DNA from 2 places in the Mesorhizobium sp. M7A.F.Ca.CA.004.04.2.1 genome. Region 2 is predicted to be linked to the other one. Evidence: riboswitches for the same ligand, from Rfam matches in the RefSeq annotation. Region 2 holds a riboswitch; the other holds the start of a gene.
What was found. A riboswitch is a leader RNA that binds a small molecule or an ion and turns the genes downstream of it on or off. The one in region 2 is predicted to bind cobalamin.

Region 1 (8,475 bases), on a different contig from region 2:
AGAAGTTTCCAATGGCGGTGGTAATCGTCCCAATGATTTGTCATGCAATTTATTGGCCCCTGGACGCCTGGATTTGGATACCCGCCGGGGCTTAATAGAGGTCGTCGGACAAGCCAAGACATTTCAAGAATTTACAGACGGTCCAAGAGGTAGATAGTGGCGCGCATCGTTGTGATAACGCACGAGCATGACAGGTTCCTGGGCAGGCGCGACATCCTGCTGCGCAGGAGCAGCCCATACATGCTGTTCGACATTCTTGCGGAATTGAAAAGGCGCGGCCACTCGGTTCAGGTTCAGCAAGGCCTGTCGAAGCCGGTCAGCGGCGATATGGCGGTATTGCATGTCGATGCCACGGTGACGCCCACGGACTATGTCGACTACGCCCGGAGTTTTGCCTTCTGCCTCAACATCGGCGCCGCCGACATATCCAAGCGGCGGATCAGCGGCGCATTGGTCGACAGAACCGACAGCTGGCAAGGTCAGGTGATCGTCAAAAGCAATCTCAACAATCGGGGTATTCCGGAGACGCTCCTCAACCGGCGATCCGAGCGTGCCGGGAAACAGCAGCCGTTTCCGCGCTTGCCAGCCTTGCATCCTTATGAGGTCCATGGATCTCTCGGCGACGTTCCAGATGGCGTCTTTGATTGCGACGATCTCGTCGTGGAAAAGTTCATTCCGGAGAGAGAACCCGACGGTTTTGCTGTTCGTTTCTGGGTGTTTTGCGGAGAGCGCGAGCGCTGCACCCGCTACGTCTCCCCGAACCGCCTGGTCAAGGCATCAGAGACGATCCGGCGCGAGCCCGTCCCGGTGCCCGACGAATTGCGTGAGCGTCGGCGTGAACTCGGCTTTGACTATGGAAAATTCGATTTCGTCATGCATGAGGGCAGGGCCGTCCTCCTCGACGCAAACAAGACTCCCGGCCGTCCGCAAAACCTCGTCAAGATGTTCGCGGCCGGCGCTTCCGATCTGACTCACGGCTTCGAAGGCCTCATCCATCGGGCGAAATAGGCGCGGCTGAGATCGCCGCGGACGCCCTAGAGAAACAGTCGCAGCTGCGTGTGAATGATAGACCGGTAATCCTCGATGGTCTGGCGGCTTTCCGCTTCGCCCTCGGCGAGCGCCAGGCGCACCACGCCGCCGGCGAGCTGGAAGATCAGCAGGACCATGCGTTCGAACTGCTCGCGCCTCTCGGGCTCGAGCAAGGCGATGACGTGGTCGCAGAACATTTGGGCCTGGTGTCGGGTTTCGGCGATGTCGAGGTTTTTGAGCGCCTTGTCGGCCTGGATGGCGTTCTGCAGATCCTGGATGGCCGGATCGCCGGCGACACGGCTGAGATAATCATCGAGCAGCCGGTCAGCGGCCACGATCACGTCGTTCGCCTCGCGGATTTCGGCGATGATCGTGGTCAGCCGTGCCCGGCTGACCTCTGAAAACCGCTCATAGAGCATCGCCAGGATCGCCGATTTGTTGGGAAAATAGTGGTAGACGGTGGCGATCGGCCCGCCCGCCAGCATGCCGACTTCCTTCATGGTGACGGCGTCGATACCCTTTTCCCCGATCAGCCGCATGGTCGTCGACAGGATCGCGTCGATGCGCTCGCGGCTGCGTTCCTGCTTGGGCCTGCGCCTCGGCTCGGTCGCCATTCTCTTCAATTCCGTCATGCACCGATCTTTCGCACGGCTTCCCAAATTCCGGTTGACAAGAAAATATGATCAAGTATCAGTTTCTGAAATACTGACAGGTTGTCAGCTTTTTTGCCGCACGGCAAGGACGTTGGGAGGCGCCTTTGGCTTCGACAGATACCGGCCACGCAGGCAGTGGCGACTGGCTGGTCGGCAATCCGACCGGCTGGCAGCTCGCCTCGGCCTTGTGGATCGGTTCGGTCGGCCTGCTCATCCTCGGCCTGCAGCCGGTGCTGCTCGGAGCTCTCTACACCGAAGGCCATGTCAGCGGCGACGAACTGGCGCTGGTCGCCACAGCCGAGATGATCGCTATTGCCATCGGTTCGGCTGTCGTGGCGATGCTGCTTTCGGCGCACCACATGCGCTGGAAAAGTGCCGTCCTTCTGCTGCTGCTGGCGCTGGTCAATGTGTGGACGGCCTATGCCGCGAGCACCAGCACGCTGATTGCGGCCCGCGCCCTGGCCGGGCTCGCCGAGGGCGGTCTGGTCGCCATCGCCACCGAACTGATCGCCCGCTCGCGGCGCGCCGAGCGCATCGGCGGCTATTTCGTCACCATGCAGACGCTGGCGCAATGCGCGCTCGCCCTGTTGCTGGCGCTCTATGTCATCCCGGCCGCAGGGGCGTCGGGCGGCTTCATCGTTCTTGCCGTCGTCTGCGTCGTGTCGCTGGTGGTCGCCTTCACTGTTCCCGGTGACTATGCCGACCTGCCCAAGGAGGAGAACCTGGTCAATGTGCTGACGCTTCCCTCGACGACCGCGCTGCTGTCCGTCTTCTGCTATTTCATGTTCTTCGGCGCGGTCTGGGCCTTTCTGGAACCGCTTGGCGCACAGTATGGCATCGATGGCCGCACCGTCGGCCTGATCGTCTCGGCCAGCCTCGCCGTGCAGGTCCTGGGTGCTATGACGGCCACCGTGTTCGAGGCGCGCATCGATTATCGCCTTGCCATCGCGGCGATCGGCGTCGTCGCGCTTGTCAGCTCCCTGGTTCTTGCCAGTAGCCCTGGCCTGACAACGTTCTGGGTCGCTGCCTTGGCCATGGGCTTTATCCTGCTGTTCATCGTGCCCTACCAGATACGTCTGGCGATCACCGCCGACGAGACGCGGACCGCTGTGCTGCTGGTGCCGGCAGCCCAGCTTTTCGGCCTGGCGATCGGGCCGATCGCGGCGTCGCTGCTCATCGATGGCAAGGATTTCCGGCCGGTGCCGGAATTCGCCGCCGCCAGCGCGGTCGCCAGCGTGGCGCTGCTCGGTCTCTTCGTCCTTGTGTCGCGTCACCGTCGTGCGGTTGCCTGAGCGGGGAGGTGGCATGTCTAACATTTGGAGCAACTGGTCGGGCTTTGTAAGCGCCGAGCCCAAGCTGATCGCCAGCCCCGGCGATGCCGGTGAACTCGGTGATCTCGTCCGGACCGCGCCTGGCCCGGTGCGCGTCGCCGGTGCCGGTCATTCCTTCACGCCGCTGGTGAAATCGCAAGGCACGATCCTGTCCCTGGAGAGGCTGGAAGGGCTGGTCTCGCACGACGCCGAAACACATCGGGCGCGGGTGCGGGCAGGGACCCGGCTCGGCCCGCTGATGCGCATCCTGCAAGGCATTGGCCAGGGCCTGCCCAATATGGGCGACATTGACCGCCAGGCGATCGGCGGCGCGCTGGGTACCGCCACGCATGGCTCGGGACCGACGCTCGGCGCCTATCACACGCAGCTGGAGACGGTGCAGATCGTCGACGGGCTTGGCAAGGTCCGCGACTTCAAGCGGGCAGGGGATCAGGACATGATCCACGCCATGGGCGTCGCGCTCGGCGCTTTCGGCGTGCTCACCGAAGTGACGCTGAACAACATCGCGACCTACCGGTTGCGCCGCCGCAAATATGTGCTGCCGATCACTGAGATGCTGCGCGACTTCGAGGCGATGATGGCCGCGCATCGCTCGGCCGAATTCTACTACATTCCGTTCTCCGGCTATGCGCAGTTCATCGCCAGCGATTTCAGCGACGCCGCACCCACCGCACGGCCGCCGGAAGAGGACGAGGCGGGTTTGAGGACGCTGCGTCGGCTGCGCACCTCACTTGCCTGGCTGCCATCGCTGCGTGGCCGCCTGATCCGTTCGGCGGCCGTCAGATTTCCCGCCGAGGACTACGTGCAGGACTGGCTCAACGTCTATGCCAGCGACCGGCAGACCAAGTTCAACGAGATGGAATATCATTTGCCGTTCGAGGAAGGGCCGAAGGCGTTGGCCGAGATCATCGAGCTGACCGAGAAGCGTTTTCTCGAGGTCTATTTCCCGATGGAGGTGCGCTCGGTCGCGCCGGACCAGTTCTGGCTTTCGCCATTCTACAACAGGCTGACCTGCTCCATCGCCATCCACCATGATGCAGCGAACGATCCTCTGCCGTTCATGCGGGCGGCGGAGCCGATCTTCCGCAGATATGGCGGCCGGCCGCATTGGGGCAAGATGCACAGCCTGAAAGCGGCGGATCTGAAAAAGCTCTACCCGCGCTGGGACGATGCCATGGCGGTGCGCCGCGACGTCGATCCGCAAAACCGCTTCGTCTCGCCCTATATGGCCGGCTTGTTCGGCATCGAATGATGAGCACCTATTTTTCCACCCTCTCGGATGCGCTGAAGACCGCCGGCATCTTCCAGCCCTGCCTGCTGCTCGATCGCGACCGGCTGGACGGCAACATTGCCCTGGTCAAGGAGAGACTGGATCCCGGCCTGGCCGTGCGGCTGGTCGACAAATCGCTCGCGTGCATGCCGCTGCTTGCGTATATCGCCAAGGCGCTTGGCAGTGAGCGCTTCATGACCTTCCACCCGCCGATCAGCGAGGCGGTGCTGAAGGCGTTCCCGGATGCCGATCTGCTCTACGGCAAGCCGATGCCGATCGGCGCGGCAAGGGCGGCGCTGGTGAAAGCCGATACCGACTGGTCGCGCGTCTGCTGGCTGATCGACAGCGAGGAAAGACTGGCGGAATATGGCGCGCTGGCAGACGAACTCGGCATCGGCCTGCGCATCGCTTTCGAGATCGATGTCGGGCTGCATCGCGGCGGGTTCGCCAATCCTGAGGCCTTGTCGAAGGCGTTGAGCGCGTTGCCGGCCCGGCTGCATTGCGAAGGCGTCATGGCCTACGAGGCGCATGCGCCGCTCATTCCTGGCCTTTTCGGCGGACCGGCAAAGGCATTGGCAAAGGCGTCGGCGCAGGCCTCGGCGTTCGTCGCCTGTCTCGGCGCCGACCAGCGCCGCATCCTGAACATCGGCGGCAGCAAGACCGCGCTGCTTCATCATGGCGGCGCGGCCAATGAGGTCTCGATGGGCTCGGCCTTTGTGCTGCCCAGCGACTTCGATACGCCAGGCCTCGACGGCTTCCAGCCGGCGGCCTTCATCGCCACGCCGATCCTGAAAATGGTCGAGCCGATGCTGCCCGGCCCGCCGGCCGTCACCCGCCTGCTGCAGGCGCTCGGCCGGTTCCCGCGCAAGGGTTGCTACCTCTATGGCGGCAAGTGGATGGCCGAGCCGGTCTTCCCAGAAGGCATGAAGGCGAACGGGCTGCTCGGCCTGTCCTCCAACCAGCAATTCATGGGCTTGCCCGCCGACGCGACCGCAAAGCCCGGCGACTACGCGTTTCTAAGGCCGACGCAGAGCGAAGCCGTGCTGCAGCAGTTCGGGTCGATCGCGGTGTTTTCCGGCGGCCGGATCGCCGATCGCTGGCCGGCGTTGCCGATGGCCTGACCGACTACGCCTTCACCGGTATCCAGATCTCCAGCCCGCCCTTGCCGCTGCGCGGGTCGAATTCGGGGCCGTAGCGTTCGAATTCCGGCGCGTCCGCGATCTCATGCCCGGAGGCCGGCAGCCATTTGTTCCAGATCGTGTTGACCGTCCGGCGGATGGTCGAGATGTGGTCGCGGTGGGCAAAGACCGCATATTTCTGCGCCGGCACCCGCACCCGGTAGAAGTCCCTGGGCAGGTCGGAGAAGTCAGACACTTCGACGCCGCCGATGTAGTCGAAATTGCCGGCATCGTCGCCGTTGACGCAGACGCCATAGGCGACGTCGCCGGTCTCGCCCGGAATGTTGCCGATATAGGGGCCGAAGCGCTGCCACTGCATCGGGATGGCGGCGCTGGTTTCGCAGCTGCAGCGTTCGCCGAGGCCGGCGATCAGGAACGGCCGGCTGGTCTCGAAACGCGGCGGTTCGAGATTGGTGAGGAGGGACTGGTCCATCAGGATCGGCTCCACGAGGTCGAGCTTGTCGAGTGTGCCCTGCGCGCGCACCAGTTCCGGCGTGGTGCCGAACTGATCGCGGAAGGCACGGGTGAACGCCTCATGCGAGTTGTAGCCGGCGTCGAGCGCGACGGCGAGGATGTCGGGCGCCCCGCCCGCCAGCTTGCGCGCCGCCTCGGTCAGCCGGCGTGAGCGCATGTAGCCCATCACCGACCGGCCGGTGGCGGCGCCGAAGGCGCGCGTCACATGAAAACGCGACACGCCGCTGTTTTGCGCGACATCATCAAGCGAGATCGCCTCCGGCAGATGGCTTTCGACGAACCACAGCGCTTTCTCGGTCGGGTCCATTTTCTCCTCGCATTGGCCAGATCATCCTGCCGTTTCCTGGCGCAGCCAGTTTGATCGAAATTGCGCATCCCGTGCAATCTGCGCCGATGCCGGTCGCCATCCGGCCAACCGCCCCATGAGCTTTCGCTTGACAGCGACCGGCGTCATCTCTTAGGTATGTTATATTATTACATAAAGAGAGCATGCGATGCCTGTTTCCCTTAGCTGGCCCACCACTCCGTCCGAGAAATCCATTGCGAAGCGATCGGCGCAAATCTACGCTGAAGCGGTGATGGTCCCCGAGTCGAAAGGCGAGGGGTGAAAAGGGAACACGGTGAGGCCTGCTCAGGTCGAGACCGTGGCTGCCCCCGCAACTGTAAGCGGCGAGCAAAATCCGTGAATGCCACTGGCCGGCAAGGCTGGGAAGGCTGGATGGCGCAACGACCCGTGAGCCAGGAGACCTGCCATCACTGAGTTGACCGGACGGGGTGTGCCGGGAGGAAACGCGAATCCCGGTCTTGTCGGCCGGTTCGCCAGCTTCCTTCCGTCGCCAGTTTTGGAAAGTGACGGAAAGTTGGACGGCTCCATCCATCGCATCGTCGTATATACGCTTTGCCGTCCCGGCAAGCCGGCGGGCAGCAGCCGATGACCGTAGCGCTTCTCGAAGCCCGTGACCTCTGCGTCACGGCGAATGGGCGGGATCTGGTTCAGGCGGTCAGCTTCTCGGTGGCCGCCGGCGATCGCCTTGCCATCATCGGTCCCAACGGCGCCGGCAAGACGACGCTGCTGCGCATGCTGTCGGGCATGCTGCGTCCGAGCTCCGGCGAGGTGAAGCTCGGCGGGCGCCGCCTGGACAGGATTTCAGCCGCCGAACGGGCGCTGCACATTGCCGTGGTCGGCCAGACCGACCAGCCCGATCCGCGGCTGGCGGTGATCGACTATGTCGAGCTTGGCCGGGTTCCGCACGCCGGGCTGCGGCGCAGGAGCGAGGAGCGCGAGATCGTCGTCGATGCACTGCGCCGGACCGGCCTGCTGCCGCTATTTGGCCGCACCATCGGCTCGCTGTCGGGCGGCGAGCGCCAGCGCGCCCAACTTGCGCGCGCCATCGCCCAGCAGCCAAAAATCCTGTTCCTCGACGAGCCGACCAACCATCTCGACCCGCGTGCCCGCGGCGAACTGCTCGACCTCGTGGCAGGCTTCGAGATGACGGTGATCGCGGTGCTGCACGATCTGGCGCTGGTGGCACCGTTCGCCACCAGGGTGGCGGTGATGAACCATGCCCGTCTGCAAGCGCTCGCCGCACCGCGCGAAGCCCTGACCCAAAAGCTGATCCGCGAGATTTTCGGCATCGATGTGCTGCGTCTGCGCCATCCGACCGAAGACCGCGAACTGACGGTGTTCGATGTGCCGAACCGTGCCGCGCCGCCGACGTGATTGAAGCCATCTCGTAGTCGACCCAATCCCATCCACAAGGAGCAAACCCGTGAAACGCCTGGCCTTTTCGCTTGTCTTCTCGCTGCTGGCCTCGACAGCCCTGGCCTTCCCGGTCACGGTCGACAGCTGCGGCAAGCCGCTGACCTTCGATGCGCCGCCGAAGCGCGCCGTCATCCAGGATCTCAACATGGCCGAGATGGCTTTCGCGCTGAAACTGCAGCCGTCGATCGTCGGCCTGACCGGCATCACCGGATGGTACAAGGTGGGTCCCGAATTCAAGGCCGAGCAGGGTTCGATCCCGGAACTGGCGCCGAAATATCCGACGCTCGAAAACCTCGTCGCGGTCGAGCCGGATTTCTTCTTCGCCGGCTGGTATTACGGCATGAAGCCGGGCGGCGAGGTGACACCCGATACGCTTGCTCCGCACGGCATCAAGACGCTGGTGCTGACGGAAAGCTGCGTCCATCTCGACAAGAGCCGCCCAGCCGCCTCGATGGACCTGCTCTATGGCGACGTCGAAAAGCTGGGCAAGATTTTCGGCAAGGAGGCCGAGGCGGAGAAGCTTGTCTCCGGCTGGAAGAAGCAGCTCGCCGACATCACCGCCAAGGTCGGCAACGGCAAGGGTACGCGAGTGTTTCTCTATGATTCCGGCGAGGACAAACCGTTCACAGCAGGCAAGTTCGCCATCCCCAGCGCCATGATATCAGCCGCCGGCGGCGACAACATCATGGGCGACATGGAGACCAGCTGGGGCAACACGGACTGGGAAACGGTGGCGTCGCGCAATCCGCAATTCCTCATCCTGCTCGATTACCAGGAC
Region 2 (10,605 bases):
CGAGATGGCGCTGGAGCCGGAAATCCAGCGCATCATGTTCCGGGATGGCCCGGCCGTGCTGGGGGATCCAGCGCAATGGCCGAATTGCAGTGCGTGCATCGCTTCAATGACCGACCATCTGACCGCGCTGCAGGAGGAGGGGGTCGTTGTCTCCAGCCTCGACCCCGAGACGGCCTCGCGACTGATCAACGGAGCGAGCAGCCAGGCAGCGCAACGGATCGCCAATTCGAGCGACCCCGAAGCGACGTCGAAGAAGGTGGTGACGGCGTTCAAGCAACTGCTCGAAGGCCTGCTCAAGAAGCCGGACCCGCAGTCGAATTGAAGTTCCCACCGGAGCTTTCGTGCCGGCAGCTGTTCCCGATAGGAATTTTTTCTTGACTCGGTGACCTCAGCTAAGGTACATATTCGTCCATGGTGCTGATTTGCGCCAGTGACCCGCCGCACAGGCGGGTTTTTCGTTTGATGCTCCGTCAGCCTACGCGCCGGCGAAGGCTCCGAAGAAACCCGTTAGCCCGAATTCGTTGCCCTTTGGCGTCAGGGCCGGCAATTGACAATCGCCGGGTTGAGTCCATCCTCTTCCACCATCTCTGAGGCGGAGATTCGGGGCACATGTGGGATTTTGAGATCGGCCGGTCGGTGTCCATCATGATGCGGACCTGGCCGTTCATCGTCTTTCGCATGATCGTCTATTTCGGCATCACGCTGGCCTACATTATGGCGACGGGCACCGGCGCCTCGGTCGGCTATGGCGTCGGCCATATCTCCACTGATCCCGACGGGCCCATGTCCTTTGCCCTGTGGGGCGGCGTGGTCGGGTTTGGCCTCGTCTCGATCGCTGTGTATTGGATCCGCGAATACATCCTCTATGTCGTCAAGGCCGGCCACATCGCCGTCATGGTTCATCTGATCGACGGCCGCGACATTCCCGGCGTCAGGACCAGATCGCCTATGCCAGGGATATCGTGACCCAGCGTTTCGCCGAGGCCAACATCCTTTTCGTCGTCGACCAACTCGTCAAGGGCGCCATCCGCGCCATCACCGGCCTGCTCGGCGGCATCGCCGCCTTCCTGCCGATACCGGGCCTGAGCGGCCTGGTCTCCTTCATCAACACGGTGATCCGCCTGTCGCTGACCTATGTCGACGAGATCATCCTCGGCTACAACATCCGCATCAATTCAGCCTCGCCCTTCGAGACGGCGCGCCAGGGCGTCGTGCTCTATGCCCAGAACGGCAAGGTCATGGTCAAGAACGCCGTCTGGCTGGCGGTCATCATGTGGGGCGTGTCGTTCATCATCTTTCTGATGATGCTGGCGCCTGCCGGCGCGATTCTGTTCCTGATGCCTGGCCAGCTCGCCGGCTGGGCTTTTGTGCTCGCCATCGTCTTCGCCTGGGCATTCAAGGCGGCATTCATTGAACCCTTCGCCATCGCCTGCCTGATGCAGGTCTATTTCAAGACCATCGCGGGCCAGGTGCCGGATCCGGCCTGGGACGCCCGGCTGGCCGAGGCGTCGTCGAAGTTCAGGGAGCTCAAGGACAAGGCGCTCGCCTCCTTCGGCGGTTCGCGCTGGGCTACGGCCGGCGCCACACCCTGATCGGCCGGGCGGGTGATGTCTGGTGAGGCAGAAACGGTGTTGAGGCGCGCCACGGTGGATTTGAGCTGTGTCTCGCCTTGCCCGGAAAAGGTCTCGCTCATGATCAGCTCCGGCAGCGGCAGCCGCCGTCCCCAGCCATGCGTTTCAAGGTCCGGTTTGGGAGCGAACTCGGAAACACGGCCGACGCAGAGATAGGCGATCGGCGTTACGTGGTCCGGAATGGCCAACAGCCGCTTTAGCGCCTGCGCTTCGATGATGCTGACCCAGCCTACACCGACGCCCTCGGCACGCGCGGCCAGCCAGAAATTCTGCACCGCGCAGACGGTGCTGTAGAGATCCATCTCCGGATTGTGCCAGCGTCCCAGCGGCGAACCCTTCGAGCGCTGCCGGTCGCAGGTGATGCAGATGTTGAGCGCGCTTTCGCAGATGCCTTCCAGCTTGAGCTTGCGGTAGAGTTCCTGCCGCTCTTCGTCGATCGCCGGCAGTTCCTGCTCGCGCGCGGCCAGGAACAGGTCGCGCACCTCCGCCCGTCGCTCGATGTCACGAATGACAATGAAATTCCATGGCTGCATGAAGCCGACCGATGGCGCGTGATGGGCAGCAAGCAGCAGCCGCGCCAGCACGTCGTCATCGATCGCGGTGGGCAGGAAATGGCTGCGCACGTCGCGCCGTGTGAACATGGCGCGATAGACCGCATCGCGCGCACTCTGGTCAAATCCGTCGCCAACAGCAGCGGTCAGGTGTTCCGGCATCGCTTGTCCCCTTGCGATTGCAATTGATATCATCCGCCTGACCATGCGGATGACGATGCCTGCCAGGCCGGTCTTCTGGCTCGGGATCAACCCGCGTCCGGTGCCTTCCCGTCATCGACAGTGGCATTTACCGGCGCGGTCCCCCTCACAGCGTTGGGCACGCCACGGAATTCAACCGTGTTCCCGATTCTCCCGCTTGCGGCGGGCACCAGGCAGTACCAAAAACCTTACGCCGAAGTGCTGAGGACGCCAATGCTTGCAGCGACGCGAATGGACGCAGTCGCGATTTTCCCCAGTCATCGGCCGCCCGTGCATGGCCTTTGTCGATCCGGGTCACTAGATTAGGACGATGACCACCCGTCTCTACACCCATCCGATCTTCCTCGAGCATCTCACGCCGCCCGGACATCCCGAGCGGCCCGACCGCTTGCGTGCCATCGAGCGCGTGCTCGATGAGGAAGCCTTTGCCGGGCTCGATCGTATCCAGGCGCCGGAAGGCGACGAGGCCACCATCCTCTACGCGCATCCCGCCGATTTCGTCGCCCGCGTGCGCGCCGCCATTCCCGACGAGGGGATTGCCCGCATCGATGCCGACACCACTGCCAGTCCGAAGAGCTGGCAAGCGGCGATCACCGCGATCGGCGCCGCCAACGCCGCCGTCGATGACGTCTTTTCGGGCCGCGCCGACAACGTCTTCGTCGCCGCCCGGCCGCCCGGCCATCATGCCGAAAAGACCACGGCCATGGGCTTCTGCCTGTTCAACACGGCGGCGATCGCGGCGCGTTATGCGCAGAAGAAACACGGTGTCGAACGCGTTGCCATCGTCGACTGGGACGTGCATCACGGCAATGGCACGCAGGACATTTTCTGGGACGATCCGTCGGTGCTCTATTGCTCGACACACCAGATGCCGCTTTATCCCGGCACCGGAGCGAAGAACGAAACGGGCGCCGGCAACATCGTCAACGCGCCGCTGGCGCCGCAGACTGGCAGCGAGGTGTTTCGCGATGCCTTCCTGTCGCGCGTCCTGCCCGCGCTCGACAATTTCGCGCCCGACCTGATTATCATTTCGGCGGGGTTCGACGCGCACCACCGCGATCCGCTGGCCGAGATCAATCTGACCGAGGATGATTTCGATTGGGCGACCGGCCAACTGATGCAGCGCGCGGCACGCCACAGCGGCAACCGGCTCGTCAGCCTGCTCGAGGGCGGCTACGATCTGCAGGGATTGGCATTTTCGGTCGCCGCCCATGTCGGGCGACTGATGAAAGGATGAATGATGGCCGATGAGACCAACGAAGACGTCAAGGCGATGAGCTTCGAGCAGGCACTCGATGCGCTGGAGAAGATCGTCGATGATCTGGAGCGTGGCGACGTGCCGCTCGACCAGTCGATCAAGATCTATGAACGTGGCGAGGCGCTGAAGGCGCATTGCGACCGGCTGCTGAAGGCCGCCGAGGACAAGGTCGAGAAGATCAGGCTGTCGCGCGACGGCAAGCCGGTCGGAACGGAGCCGCTCGACGCGGATTGAGGCCCGGTCCGAACATAGGCTCGCCTCACCGGTTTTTGGACATGATCATGATCGAGGATATAACTCGTCCCGATTGAAACAGCTCAAGGACAAGAGGAGATACGGAAGCGATGTGCAGAAACATCAAGACCCTGTTCAATTTTGATCCGCCGGCAACCCCTGACGAGGTGCGCGACGCGGCTCTTCAGTTCGTCCGCAAGCTGAGCGGAACGACGCGACCCTCGAAGCAGAACCAGCACGCCTTCGACCATGCCGTCGAAGCCATCGCGGCCTCGGCGCGCGAACTGCTCGATTCCCTGGAAACCCATCAGCATCCGCGTAATCGCGAAGAGGTGGCGGCCAAGCTGCGGGCAAAGGCGGCGATCCGCTTTGCCTGACGCGGCCAGGCGGCCTTCGACGGCCGACAAGGAGAGTCCATGAGCTTCTTCCCCGGGAAAGACCCTGAGGCAGGCGACGCCTTTGCCAGCGACCAGATCGAATTGATGGTCATTCCGAACGCCAAGGACATCGGCGGTTTTCAGGTGCGCCGTGCCCTGCCGACGGCAAAAAGGCGGCTGGTCGGGCCGTTCATCTTCTTCGACCGCATGGGTCCTGCCATCCTGCGGGCCGGCCAGGCGCTCGACGTCCGTCCGCATCCGCATATCGGCCTGTCGACGGTCACCTATCTGTTCGACGGCAAGATCCGGCACCGCGATTCACTCGGCACCGAAATGGTCATTCAGCCCGGCGACGTGAATTTGATGACCGCTGGCCGCGGCATCGTCCATTCGGAGCGTACGCCGGAGGAACTGCGTGGCGCGCCGATGTCGGTATCCGGTCTGCAGACATGGCTGGCGCTGCCGGACGACAAGGAAGAGGTGGCACCGGTTTTCGAGAACACAGGAGCGCTCAGGCTTCCCGAGATCGATGCCGAAGGCGTCAACGGGCGCCTCATCATCGGCGATTTCCAGGGGTTGCGGTCGCCGGTCAGGGCCGACTCGGAGACGCTCTACGCCGACCTGCGCCTGGCGCCCGGCGCCAGCGTGAAAATCCCGGCCGATGCGGAAGAACGCGCCATTTACACGCTGGAGGGCGAGGTCTCGATTTCGGGCGATGTGTTCCCAGCCGAACGGCTGCTGGTGTTCCGTCCCGGTGACGAGATCGTCGTGTCGTCGCTGACCGGCGCGCATTTCATGCTGTTCGGCGGCGCCTCTCTTGGTTCGAAGCGTTATATCTGGTGGAATTTCGTCTCCTCATCGAAGGAGCGCATCGAACAGGCCAAGCAAGAATGGAAGGCGGGCCGCTTCGACATCGTTCCCGGAGACGAGGAAGAGTTCATCCCGCTGCCGGAAAGCTGATGCCCGTCGCCGGAAAGTGGCAGAACGAAATGCATAGACAAAAGACTAGGGCCTGATCCGCGTCACTGACACGCATTTACTTTCGCCGGCCGGCGGCCTATTCGCCCATCAACCGAAAGCCCGAGCACAGTGAACGCAACGCCGCATACGCCGCTTCTCGACAAGGTCCGCATCCCGGCCGACCTGCGCACGCTTGCGGAAAGTGAACTGCCGCAATTGGCGTCCGAGCTTCGCGCCGAGCTGGTCGACGCCGTCTCCCGCACGGGTGGTCATCTGGGCGCCGGGCTTGGCGTGGTCGAGCTGACAGTGGCGCTGCACTATGTCTTCAACACCCCCGATGACAGGCTGATCTGGGATGTCGGCCACCAGGCCTATCCGCACAAGATCCTGACCGGCCGCCGCGACCGTATCCGCACGCTGCGCCAGGAAGGCGGTCTGTCCGGCTTCACCCGCCGCGCCGAGAGCGAGTACGATCCCTTCGGCGCCGCCCACTCCTCGACATCGATATCGGCCGGCCTCGGCATGGCCGCCGCCCGCGATCTCTCCGGCGGCCGCAACAGCGTCATTGCCGTCATCGGCGATGGCGCCATGTCTGCCGGCATGGCCTATGAGGCGATGAACAATGCCGGTGCGCTCGATGCACGGCTGATCGTCATTCTCAATGACAACGACATGTCGATCGCGCCGCCGACCGGCGCGATGAGCGCCTATCTGGCGCGGCTGGCCTCCGGCAAGGCCTATATCGGCCTGCGCGATTTCGGCAAGAAACTGACGTCCTATCTCGGCAAGCGCGCGGATCGTGCGATCACAAGGGCGGTCGAGCATGCACGCGGCTATGTCACCGGCGGCACGCTGTTCGAGGAACTCGGCTTCTATCACATCGGCCCCATAGACGGCCACAATCTGGAGCACCTGATCCCGGTCCTGAAAAATGTCCGCGACAATGGCGAAGGCCCGGTGCTCATCCATGTCGTCACCCAGAAGGGCAAGGGCTATGCGCCGGCCGAAGCCGCCGCCGACAAATATCACGGCGTCAACAAGTTCGACGTCATCACCGGCGCGCAGGCCAAGGCGCCAGCCAACGCACCGGCCTACACCAAGGTGTTCGCCGAAAGCCTGGTCCAGGAGGGCCGCGAGGACGACCGCATCGTCGCCGTCACGGCCGCCATGCCGAGCGGCACCGGCCTCGACCTGTTCGGTGAAGCGTTCCCATCGCGCACCTTCGATGTCGGCATCGCCGAACAGCACGCGGTGACCTTCGCCGCCGGCCTTGCCACCGAAGGCTGCAAGCCGTTCGCGGCCATCTATTCCACCTTCCTGCAGCGCGCCTACGACCAGGTCGTCCACGACGTCGCTATTCAGAAATTGCCGGTGCGGTTTCCCATCGACCGCGCCGGTTTCGTCGGCGCCGATGGCGCGACCCATTGCGGCGCCTTCGACACCACCTTCCTGGCGACACTGCCGGGTTTCGTCGTCATGGCGGCCGCCGACGAGGCGGAGCTGCGCCACATGGTGCGCACCGCGGCGAGCTATGATGAGGGTCCGATCGCCTTCCGCTATCCGCGCGGCAATGGCGTCGGCGTCGACATGCCGGAGCGCGGCTCGGTTCTCGAAATCGGCAAGGGCCGCATCGTCAAGGAGGGTACCAAGGTTGCATTGCTGTCTTTCGGCACGCGGCTGCAGGATTGCCTGATCGCCGCGGAGGAGCTAGGTGCTGCCGGGCTGTCCACCACGGTCGCCGACGCCCGTTTCGCCAAGCCGCTCGACCAGGATCTGATCCGGCGGCTGGCCCGCTCGCATGAGGTGCTGGTGACGGTGGAGGAGGGCGCCGTCGGCGGCTTCGCCAGCCACGTGCTGCAGTTCCTTGCCCATGAGGGCCTGCTGGAAAGCGGCCTGAAGGTGCGTCCGCTGGTGCTGCCCGACGCGTTCAGCGACCACGCCAAGCCGGAAAAGATGTATGCCGATGCCGGGCTCGATGCCGCCGGCATCGTGCGCACCGTGTTCGTGGCACTCGGGCACACAGTCCACGCCCAGCGCGCCTGAATCCCAGCGCGCCTGAATCAAAGTCTCAAAGACTTGAATTAGTTTGCCGGCAAGCGATCTTAAGGCATTGTTTACGCTGCCATTTGGCGCTTTGCTTACCGTGTCTCTTGGCCGTTTTTCAATGGCGCCCTGCTAGATCGTGATCAGGCAGGGAGACAACAACAATGAAAACGCTTCTGTGCGGCGCAGCACTTTGCGCCGTTATCATCGCGCCGGCCACAGCCGAAACGCGCTATGACCGCAGCCTCGAAAAGGCGGCGATGGGCATCATCGCCGGCAAGATGGGCGACATCCGCGGCGGCTTTTCCTTCAAGCAGGTGCCGCAATTGGTGGTTCTGCCGGCCCCTGTTCCCGCGCCTGCGGGTGCCATCGAGCCTGCACGCGAGCAAGCTTCGGGCGGCCGTGAGGATGGCTTGTCTCCAGCCGTCGAGCGCCCGGTTTCGCGAACCGTATTCTGAGCTGAAGACAGCAAGCCTTGATCGGGATTGCCCGATCGTTTCGCGCTTGCCGCTGTGCAGGCGATCTAAAAAGCGTCGGCAATGCTACTCCGCCGCAACCAGCTCCGCTTGCTGCGCCGATTTCTCGGGGCGCCAGGATTGCGCCGCGTGGCGGGCGCGGTCTGCCAGGGCGGCTAGGCGTCCGCGCAGGTTTCGTCCACCCACCACCGACGACAAGATCACCGAATGCGTCGCAAAGCGGCGCTTGAAATCCTCGCCGCCGCAGAGAAAATCGATCGTGGTCAAGCCCCGGTCAAACGACCACTGGATGTAATCCATCATCAAGACCATCCCCGGCGAGGCCCGTTCGAAGGCCGGATCATAGGTGGTGACGAAAGCCATCATCGTTCCATGCTGCTCGAAATTGATCGAGATGGCGATGATCTCGTCTTCGCGTTCGAGCACGAAGATGCGCAGCAATCCAAGCTTGGCCAGAACGGATATGAGTGCCGCCAGCGCGGGGGAGCCTTCGTCGAAGAGGTCCGAAACGCGGCCGTGTTTTGCAAGCCACAACCGCTTCAGCGCGGCGACGCGCTCCAGCACCGGCTCGCGGGCTTCGTGTGCATCCATCAGGCGGAAACGCAGCGCGCCGCCTTCCTCCATGAATTTGTAGCCACGGCGATAGTTTTGCCGAGTTTTCTTCGACTGGCTTTCAAACCATTGTGCGCCGCGTTGCCCGGCGCCGGAAACTCGATAGCTGACCTCGCTGCGGTGGCTTGGCTGCAAGATATTGCTCTGGCCTGGGGCGGCGGGACCAAGCAGGGTCCGGAATCGGGCATCAGGCAACAGACGATTGAGGTAGGCAAGATCGAAGCCGCCATCGTCGAGGATATGTTGCCAGAGTTGCGGCAGGATCTGTGGCTCGGCATCGGGAGCAACCAGGACATCGCCATAGTCGCAGTGATCTTTCGCCGCCCATTCCAGCATACGGATGCCCGAGCGCCAGAAGGTCGCGAGCGCAATGACGGCCTCGAGACGCTCGCCGCTCCAGACCAGGCCGATCCTGAGACCGCGACGGTCCTGATGCGGTGTGGTGTGCCACCAGGCCGAGATCCAGTCGGGATGCTGGAAAACGAGGCCGCCGGCGCGTTGCCAGAGCGCTGCCCAGGCGGGCGCGATTTCTGCCAGTCGCGCTGGCGAGGTCGCAATTTCGATCCGGTGCGTTCGCGGCATCCGGAACACGGCGGGTCCGTTCATGGCTTCCCCCTTTGCGGCGATTGCTGTGGCTCGGGCTTGTCGGTGCGGAAATGTCTGGCGATCTGCCGCCACATCCGCTTCAGCGGCAGGACATAGAGGCCTGCGAGCGACTGGTAGTCGCGCACGTTGCGTTCGATCAAACCGAACTTGAAGTCCTCGTCGGGTCTCGGAACGCACAGGGTTCCGAAGAGCCGATCCCAGAACGAGAAGAGCAGCCCGAAGTTCTTGTCGTAGTGGCGCGGGTCGGTGCTGTGGTGCAGCTGATGCCAGTGCGGGCACAGGATCAGATTGTTCAACGGTCCAAACGAGATCTTGAAATGCGTGTGCCTGACGAAATCCATCATCAGGATGTTGCGTATGATGTAGACGTTGACGCCGAAGACCGTCAGCTCGACGAGGTTCAGCGACACCAGCGACCAGATGCCGAAGCAGATGCCGGGAATGACGCCGTCCCAGGCCCGGTTCATCAATTCGTCGAGCGGGTGGACGCGATCCTTGGTGATGCCGACCATCACCTCGGCCGAATGGTGAACCTTGTGCAGTTCCCACAGCACCGGGTAGCGGTGCTGGGCGACGTGATAGAGATAGTACGAAATGTCGTAGGCAAGCAGCATGGTGATGGTGAAGATCGTCACCGTCACCGGCCCTGCCGGTCCTTCGATCAGGGGCGGCTGGATCGCCAGCAGCGTGGAGAGCAACCAGTTCGTCGCATAGCCGACGGCGCTGACGAAGACGACGCCGGCGGGCAGCATGAGGAATGGCATCAGCGCCTTCCGCGTCACCCAGAACAAAAGGTCGGCTTTCGCCGAAGGGTGCGTGATGACCTCATGCGGGACTGCGAACTCGAAGAACTCTTTCCAGCTCTTTTTCTCGACCGTGCGCCAGTAGGCGACCAGGGCGCTGACCAAAGCAGTCAGCAACAGAAGTCCGGTCGCCAGCAGGCCGGCGCCGGAAATCCGGTCAAGAACCTTGTAGACGATATCGCTGGCCATTTCCAAGGTTGCCGCCTCTTCATCCGGCTTTTCCGGTCGTCGCGGTCATAACATTGAAGTCCTCAAGCAAATGCGATGAAAATTGGTTAAGAAATCATGAGGCTTTCTAGATTTTAGGCACTTATCGGCAGGCGACGAGACCTCATGCTTCGGCGGTCATCCGTCTCAACCGGCGCAACGATAGATATTCATAGGGTGGTCGGCGTGACGGAACGCCTCACCATCGCCGCAGTCCAATGTGCTGGGCGTGATGATGGGAACGTGAGACGAGATGCTTCCGGCCGGTGCTCTTGCCATCGTCATCGGCTTTCGCCATGAAGGCCGATGAATTCGCCTCTGCCAGCCAGCGCACGCCAGCGGCTCGACGACCTGCTCGTCCAGCGCGGGCTGTTTGCCAGCCGTTCACGTGCCCGCGACGCGGTCGAGCGTGGCACGGTGACCGTCGACGGCGTCATTGCGCGCAAGCCCGGCCAGAGCGTTTTGCCGCAATGCCTTGTTGCCATCGATGATCCGGCGCAAGGCTATGTGTCGCGCGCGGCACTCAAGCTGATCGGTGGGCTCGATCATTTCGGCCTCGACCCTGCCGGCTCTGAAGCGCTCGACATCGGCGCCTCGACCGGCGGCTTCACCCAGGTGTTGCTCGAGCGCGGCGTGGTCCATGTCA

Region 1: it holds a riboswitch for cobalamin, as region 2 does, so the genes downstream of both, EN893_RS08020 (ABC transporter ATP-binding protein) here and bluB (5,6-dimethylbenzimidazole synthase) in region 2, are expected to answer to the same signal.

What each region holds. Positions count from the first base shown of each region.
Region 1 covers NZ_RZPH01000117.1:303-8,777, forward strand. Annotated here, with positions in the region: gene EN893_RS39070 (hypothetical protein) at 124-609, opposite strand; gene EN893_RS39075 (hypothetical protein) at 661-1,008, shown strand; gene EN893_RS07995 (TetR/AcrR family transcriptional regulator) at 1,035-1,661, opposite strand; gene EN893_RS08000 (MFS transporter) at 1,787-2,974, shown strand; gene EN893_RS08005 (D-arabinono-1,4-lactone oxidase) at 2,988-4,265, shown strand; gene EN893_RS08010 (DSD1 family PLP-dependent enzyme) at 4,265-5,404, shown strand; gene EN893_RS08015 (AraC family transcriptional regulator) at 5,409-6,242, opposite strand; cobalamin riboswitch at 6,498-6,705, shown strand; gene EN893_RS08020 (ABC transporter ATP-binding protein) at 6,867-7,655, shown strand; gene EN893_RS08025 (ABC transporter substrate-binding protein) at 7,705-8,475, shown strand, end outside.
Region 2 covers NZ_RZPH01000033.1:4,114-14,718, forward strand. Annotated here, with positions in the region: gene EN893_RS03155 (TetR/AcrR family transcriptional regulator) at 1-322, shown strand, start outside; partial or broken gene EN893_RS03160 (hypothetical protein) at 610-1,592, shown strand; partial or broken gene bluB (5,6-dimethylbenzimidazole synthase) at 1,715-2,389, opposite strand; cobalamin riboswitch at 2,392-2,572, opposite strand; gene EN893_RS03170 (histone deacetylase family protein) at 2,694-3,620, shown strand; gene EN893_RS03175 (exodeoxyribonuclease VII small subunit) at 3,624-3,875, shown strand; gene EN893_RS03180 (DUF2277 domain-containing protein) at 3,986-4,252, shown strand; gene EN893_RS03185 (pirin family protein) at 4,292-5,212, shown strand; gene dxs (1-deoxy-D-xylulose-5-phosphate synthase) at 5,342-7,255, shown strand; gene EN893_RS03195 (hypothetical protein) at 7,420-7,713, shown strand; gene EN893_RS03200 (GNAT family N-acetyltransferase) at 7,798-8,679, opposite strand; gene EN893_RS03205 (sterol desaturase family protein) at 8,946-9,941, opposite strand; partial or broken gene EN893_RS03210 (TlyA family RNA methyltransferase) at 10,266-10,605, shown strand, end outside.